2 regions of the Perlucidibaca sp. genome follow, and region 2 is predicted to be linked to the other one. Evidence: predicted binding sites of a transcription regulator. Region 2 holds the regulator's gene; the other holds the start of a gene.
The links. Region 2 encodes sigma-54, which starts transcription at its own class of promoters, with help from an activator protein. Its sites were predicted from a motif close to ANTGGCATNNANNTTGCTNT; they were not measured.
Positions count from the first base shown of each region.

Region 1: flgA (flagellar basal body P-ring formation chaperone FlgA) is a predicted target of sigma-54. The motif match lies at 1,431-1,450, and genes of this name have one in related genera.

Region 1 is NZ_JBXMRC010000026.1:37,201-40,612, reverse strand. It holds gene flgN (flagellar export chaperone FlgN) at 1-264, opposite strand, end outside; gene flgM (flagellar biosynthesis anti-sigma factor FlgM) at 294-575, opposite strand; gene flgA (flagellar basal body P-ring formation chaperone FlgA) at 661-1,389, opposite strand; gene flgB (flagellar basal body rod protein FlgB) at 1,628-2,047, shown strand; gene flgC (flagellar basal body rod protein FlgC) at 2,050-2,475, shown strand; gene AC14IB_RS07600 (flagellar hook assembly protein FlgD) at 2,491-3,183, shown strand; gene flgE (flagellar hook protein FlgE) at 3,216-3,412, shown strand, end outside.
Region 2 is NZ_JBXMRC010000022.1:11,605-15,016, reverse strand. It holds gene rapZ (RNase adapter RapZ) at 1-285, opposite strand, end outside; gene hpf (ribosome hibernation-promoting factor, HPF/YfiA family) at 456-743, opposite strand; gene AC14IB_RS06050 (RNA polymerase factor sigma-54) at 957-2,426, opposite strand; gene lptB (LPS export ABC transporter ATP-binding protein) at 2,426-3,151, opposite strand; gene lptA (lipopolysaccharide transport periplasmic protein LptA) at 3,148-3,412, opposite strand, start outside.

The DNA.
Region 1 (3,412 bases), on a different contig from region 2:
TTGCCAAACCGGCATCAGTTCAGTTCCCAAGGTCGCGGGGCTGTTCAAGTCTTTGCCTTGCGCTTGAATGACGCTAGTGAGTTGCGCGTGAGCCACTTCTAAATCGCGAACTAAGCGGACTTTCTCTTCTTGAATTGGCCATAAGCCTTGTGGAGGCCAATGCGCTAGCACGGACGTCTCCTGCTCTAAACACGCTTTGAATTGTGCGACGAGGTTTTGAATGGGGCTAATGGCCTTGAGAATCATGAGATCAACGGGCGACATGTTCTGACTCCGGTAGCGAGTGATTCAAACTAGGCACTTTCCATCGCGATAAAGGCACGCGCAACGGCCTTTGCATCAATCGTAAATTCACCGCGTGAAATGGCATCTTTAATGTCACGTACGCGTGACATATCCACGTCTGGGCTCGCTTTAGCTAGGCTCTGTGCGCGCTCCGTCAGCGTGGGTAATACGTCTTTATTTGCGTTCGACGAGGTGCTCGTTTCAGCCTTAAACAGTGACGGGGACTCACTGCTGCGCGACTCAATGCGGCGAATGACATTCGACGACGCACCATCCACTTTGTTCAGCATGGCTGAAACTCCTTAAAACAAGATGCTATGGAGTGATATCGGCACGTATCCGGCAAACTTTAGAAAATATTTCCAGTATTCAGGGCTAATTGGCGCGTACCAATTCCACATCGGAGGCACTGACAATCACGGCATCAATGATCCGTCCGGTACTGTTGTTCCTCACCCGAATGCGTTGGCCTATGCCGCCGTTGTCCAACGCCTCAACGACGGCCCGAATTTGGATGCTGCCCTGATCGGCCGTGAGGGTAAGCGATCGACCGCGCTCCACGATTGTTTTCGCGCGCAAGACGCTTTCACACAGTACCGTTCCCGAGGCCAAGGTCATTTTCGCTTCGTAGGCCGTGAGTGTGTCTTTATCAAAGGCGGCGCAGGGCAGGCTGGCAACATCTCGGCGCTGCCGTTGCCAATGTGCGGCATTGAAGGGTGTTGCCGCCATGATGGTTCGATTAGCAACCCAGACCCACTGTTGACGACTCAGGCTCATCGGTAGAAATAAGCGCCAGCCCGGTTTGTCATTGCATGACACAGCAACATGAACTTTCTGCTGGGAGTTCTGGCCCGGCGCAATTGTGAAACTTAAGGGTTGTGTACAGGCGGCGAGTTTAACTCTGGGGTCGAGTTCGCCGGCGCGCACCATCGCGGGCTCTTCACCTGAATGAGCCATTTGCGCCAATAGCCATTGTTCTGCTTGTAGGCGCAGTGCGGCCACGTTTTGCATAGAAGCAGACGCGGCACTCACGTTTTGGCCAGGCAAAAATGCCGTCAGGGCTAGTGCTATTCCTGCGCGATATGTCCAAGGAGCGTGATGCATAGCGTCAGATTTCCGACAGCCTATTAGGCGATACCAGACACTACGCAAAGCCTGTGCCATCTCCCCGCCAGAAATCTGGCAGTCCCGACAAAGCCTTGTCATTGCACGCAAAAATCCAGGTCAAAATTTAGGTAAGCAATTGAAATATTTAGCTAAATAAAACTGGCACATGCCTTGCTTTGATCGCTTACGACGATGTTATCGGCAGCGCATCGAGAAACTTTAGGCGGACCAGATTATGGCCATCACATTCGATAAAGCATTAGGCATTCATGAGCAGGCCCTTATGTTGAGGGCCCAGCGTAATGAAATTTTGGCGACCAATATCGCTAACGCCGACACGCCTAACTATAAGGCCAGAGATATTGATTTCGCTGCCGCGATGGAGCGTGCTCGTCCTAGGGCTGGGACTCAGTTCGTGACACTGCAGGCCACACACAGTGGCCATATCGGTGTAGATGGCCAGAGCCAATTATCTCCACTGGGGGCTCAGCTTCAGTACCGCACACCTCACCAACCCAGCCTGGATGGCAATACGGTTGAGATGCATATCGAGCAATCGGCCTATGCCGATAACGCGTTGCGGTATCAGGCCTCGCTGCAGTTCCTCGGTAGCAAATTTTCCAGTCTGAAAAATGTCATTACGGGAGGTCGCTAATCATGGCCAGTATTTTAGACATTGCCGGTTCTGCCATGAATGCTCAGATGCTGCGGCTTAACACCACGGCCAGTAATTTGGCTAATGCCAATACGGTCAGCTCCACCGAGCAAGGGGCATACCGTGCAAAGCAGACGGTATTTGCCACGGTCATGGAGACCTCCAATGCATTGTCGGCTAGTCCTGCAGGTAATCCTGTCGGGGGCGTCAATGTGCCGGAAATTGTGGAAAGCCAGGCGCCCGTTCCCAAGCGCTATGAGCCGGGTAACCCGATGGCCGATGCCGACGGCTATGTCTACGCCTCTAACGTCAATGAGGTGGAAGAGATGGCCAACATGATCTCGGCCTCACGCAGTTATCAAAGTAATGCCGAAATTTTTAATACCACTAAAACCTTGATGCTGCGCACCTTGCAGCTCGGCCAATAAGCAGGAGTTGAGGTCATGGATATTGCAACCTATCTCGGTAATAGCTCCAGCGCTGCTTCTGGTGTGTCGGCTACACCCACTGCACCTGCCCGTAAAAAGGATTTAGGCGCGCTGAATCAAGAAGATTTTATGCAGCTCATGTTGCAGCAGCTGAAGTCGCAGGACCCGTTCAAGCCCACTGATAACACTCAGTTCATCGCGCAAATGGCTCAGCTCAGCAGCGTGACGGGCATTAGTGAAATGAAAAACTCGTTGGTGGACGTGGTGGACTCATTGCGTAGCTCACAAGTGCTTAGCGCCTCGAACTTGCTAGGACGTGACGTCTTGGTCAGTAAGGACACCTTCAGCCTGAGTGCTGCAGCGCCCAGTGTTATGGGCCAAATTGAGTTAGCCAAGCCCGCGCAGCAGGTAGACATCGAAATCCGTAACGCGGCTGGAGAGGTCGTGCGTCGTATGCAATCTGGCGCACAAGCTGCAGGACCCTTGCAGTTTGCTTGGGATGGCAAAGATGACAGCGGCGCAACCGTGGCGGCTGGAGACTACAAGATTCAAGCCACTGCCATGACCAATGGTCAGCGTTTGGCCATTGAAATGCAGATGCGAGCACCCGTTACGGGCGTGAGCCTACCGACCGGGGGGCAAGGCCCTCAGTTGCAAGTTCAAGGCCTCGGCACACTTAAATTATCTGATGTGAAAGAAGTGGGCTAAGCCCACATACCGTCCAATTTCGGAGAAATACCATGAGCTTTCGTATCGCACTCAGTGGCTTGAACTCAGCAGCCACCCACTTAGATGTCACTGCCCACAACATTGCCAACGTCAACACGGCCGGCTTTAAGTCCTCGCGCGCGTTGTTTTCGGATGTGTTTGCTACCGCCAGTAATGATCTGTCGGCCACGGCGACCGGGGCAGGTGTGCAGGTGGCCTCGATTCAGCA
Region 2 (3,412 bases):
ATCATCACGCGCATCGAGGAAAACGATTTCCGGGTCGCAGTTTTGCCCATGCAGCTGTTGCGCAATACTTTCGTAGCGACTGAGGTCGCGAATACGGTTGCGCGCATCAATGCCAACGGCAAGACGGACTGGGCGTTCTTCAACATCGTCACGAAAACTCGCCACCAACTCTGGCAACAAGGCCACGGGGAGATTATCGACACAGTAATAGCCTAAGTCTTCGAGCTGATGGAGCGCGGTGGACTTACCTGAGCCTGATCGTCCGCTAACAATGACGAGTTTCATGAGTTGAACCAGTCGCAAAAAGGGATGGCTCTATCCTCGTGGTGATACTGACGGTTGGCAAGTGACAAAGTGGTCATCAACCTAAAAACAAGGGTCTATAACGCAGAAATGCCCAGCATAGGCTGGGCATTCAATGGTAAGCAGTACAGTTACAAGTGCCTGGGTAAGGCTCAGTGCATCTGGTGCTTTTCTTTGTGTCGCACAATTTGTCGGTCTAACTTATCCGACAGCGCGTCGATGGCGGCATAGAGGTCCTCAGATTCTGCGATGGCAAAGAGCTTTGCCCCCGACGTTCGGATGACGGCCTCGGCCTTTTGGACCAGCTTATCGACGCTGAGAATAACTTGCATACTGGTGATGTGGTCGAAGTGTCGCTCGACCTTAGATAGCTTGCTGGCGGTGTAGTCTTTCAGCGCACTGGTGAGTTCAACGTGGTGTCCACTAATGGTCATCTGCATGAGACGCTTCCTCGCTTTCGTGGGTGACGACAGCGGGGGCCGGAGCTTCCAGCGTTCAGCGGGTCGGACGGGCAGAGTGGCCTTGCAGCCAAGGTGTCCGGGCGGCCTGTCGAGGATGGAAGCAGAGGTCCCCAGTTAAAACTGAGTGACACGGTACATACTTCACTACATTCAACAACCGGTATGCTTTGACTCTAGCATAGGGCCAAGGGCTTAAAGCAAGCGTTTTCTGTCGCTCGATGAGGCGATATTGAGTGACTCTCTGTACTTGGCGATGGTGCGTCTTGCAACTTCAATACCTTGCGCTTGAAGAAGATCAGCAATTTTGTTGTCGCTCAGTGGCTTTTTCGGGTTTTCGGCCGCAACCAGCTGTTTGATCATGGCGCGAATGGCCGTGGATGAGGCCTCGCCACCGGCACTGGTGCTGACATGGGAGGAGAAAAAGTACTTCAGCTCAAACAGGCCGCGCGGTGTATGCAGGAACTTTTGAGTCGTGACGCGGGAGATGGTGGACTCATGCAAACCCACTTCGTCCGCAACGTCACGCAAAATCAAGGGTTTCATGGCGACGGGGCCATCGTCTAAAAAGCCCCGTTGATGCTCCACGATGCAGCTGGCGACTTTAAGCAAGGTCTCGTGGCGGCTTTGCAGGCTCTTGATGAGCCAGCGTGCTTCCTGCAAATGATCGCGAATAAATTGGTTGTCACGGGTGCTGTCGGCACGACGCAGCATAGAGGCATAACCACTGTTAACGCGCAGTCGTGGGGCTGCATCCGGATTCAGCTCGACACGCCAGCGGCCATTCATTTTACGCACGACTACGTCCGGAATGAGGGCCTTGTCATCGGCGCTTGCCCAGCCTTCACCGGGGTGCGGCGTGAGTTCGCGGATAAGTTTAAGTGCACGATGTACAGCCGCTTCGCTGAGCTTTGTGAGGCGCATCATGCCCGCTAAATCGCCATTGGCGAGACGGTCGCAATGATCGCGTAAAAGCAATCGAGCGTCGGCGAGTCCGGGGGTGGCGTCATCACGCTGTCCGAGCTGAATGAGTAGACATTCAGCTAAGTTGCGAGCGGCGACACCGGGAGGATCGAATTGCTGCACTCGATGTAGAACAGCAATGATTTCATCTTCTTCAGCTTCTTGCTGACGCCAATGCAGGGCCGTAGCTGCCAGCTCTTCTAAGCTAACGGTGAGATAGCCACGCGCATCGAGACCATCAATAATGGCTTCAGCAATGAGCCGATCGAGGTCTGAAAAGCGCGTGAGGTTGAGCTGCCAGCGTAGGTGATCTTGCAGCGTCTCAGCCAGAGCACTGCGGCTTTCGATGGGATCGCCATCTTCATCGAGGCTGTCGCCACCGCCACTGCCGCTGGTGCCGGCATAAATATCATCCCAAGCGGTATCAACGGGCAATTCGTTGGGAAGGTCGTGCTGGTGATCTAGATCCAGCGTTTGGCTTGCCGCATCAACCGTTTCGGGCGTTCCGGCAGTTACCTGAGTGATGGGGTCGGAGGATGCATCAGATCCGTCATCAAGCTCTAGCAGGGGATTACTGTCGAGCGCCGCTTGAACCTCTTGTTGAAGCTCAAGTGTAGACAGTTGCAGCAGCTTAATGGCTTGCTGCAGCTGCGGCGTCATGGTGAGGTGTTGCCCTAGCCCCATTTGGAGCCCGATTTTCATCACAGTGAGAACTGCTCCCCAAGATAGACTTCACGCACCAATGGATTGGCTAAAATCTCAGCGGGCGTGCCCTCGGCAATTTCAACGCCGGCGCTAACGATGTAGGCCTTCTCACATATGTCGAGTGTTTCGCGCACATTGTGGTCGGTAATTAAAACGCCAATGCCCCGCTGCTTCAGGTGCATGATGATGCCTTTGATGTCGGCCACCGAAATCGGGTCGACACCGGCAAATGGTTCATCGAGCAAAATAAACTGCGGGTCACTGGCGAGTGCGCGTGCGATCTCAACACGACGGCGTTCTCCGCCAGACAAACTCATGCCAAGGTTGGTACGAATATGGCCAATATGAAACTCGGCCAGCAGGGATTCAAGCTTGGCTTGCTGAGCGGCTTTATCCAGGTCGTTACGTGTTTCTAAAATCGCTAAAATATTGTCTTGCACGCTGAGCTTGCGAAAAATGGACGCCTCTTGCGGCAAGTAGCCAATGCCTTTCTGGGCGCGGCCGTGCATGGGTAGGTGCGAAATGTCCTCGTCATCGAGGCGAATGCGACCGTTATCCATGGGGACGAGGCCCACAATCATATAAAAGCTAGTGGTTTTTCCGGCGCCATTAGGGCCGAGTAGACCAACAATTTGCGCGCTTTCTACGGCTAAGCTCACATCTTTAACAACGGTCCGACCTTTATAGCTTTTAGCTAAACCATCCACCCGCAGGATGCTCATGGTTTCGCACTCCCAGTGCTGCTGGCGGGCGAGGGTGTTTTAGTGCTGTTGCGAGCCGAGGGCGGAAAGGTGAGCTGTACACGTTGACTGGCGTCACTGGTGGCCTCTATTTGCTTACGCAACGTGGAGTAAACGATGCGCGGACCGCTGAAGCTCGCATTGTCTTGGCGCAAAATGGCATTGCCCAACAGCGTGATCACGCCGGTGGTGTTATCAAAAATAATCTCGTTCGCATCCGCTTTGACTAAGCCTTTGGCGGGG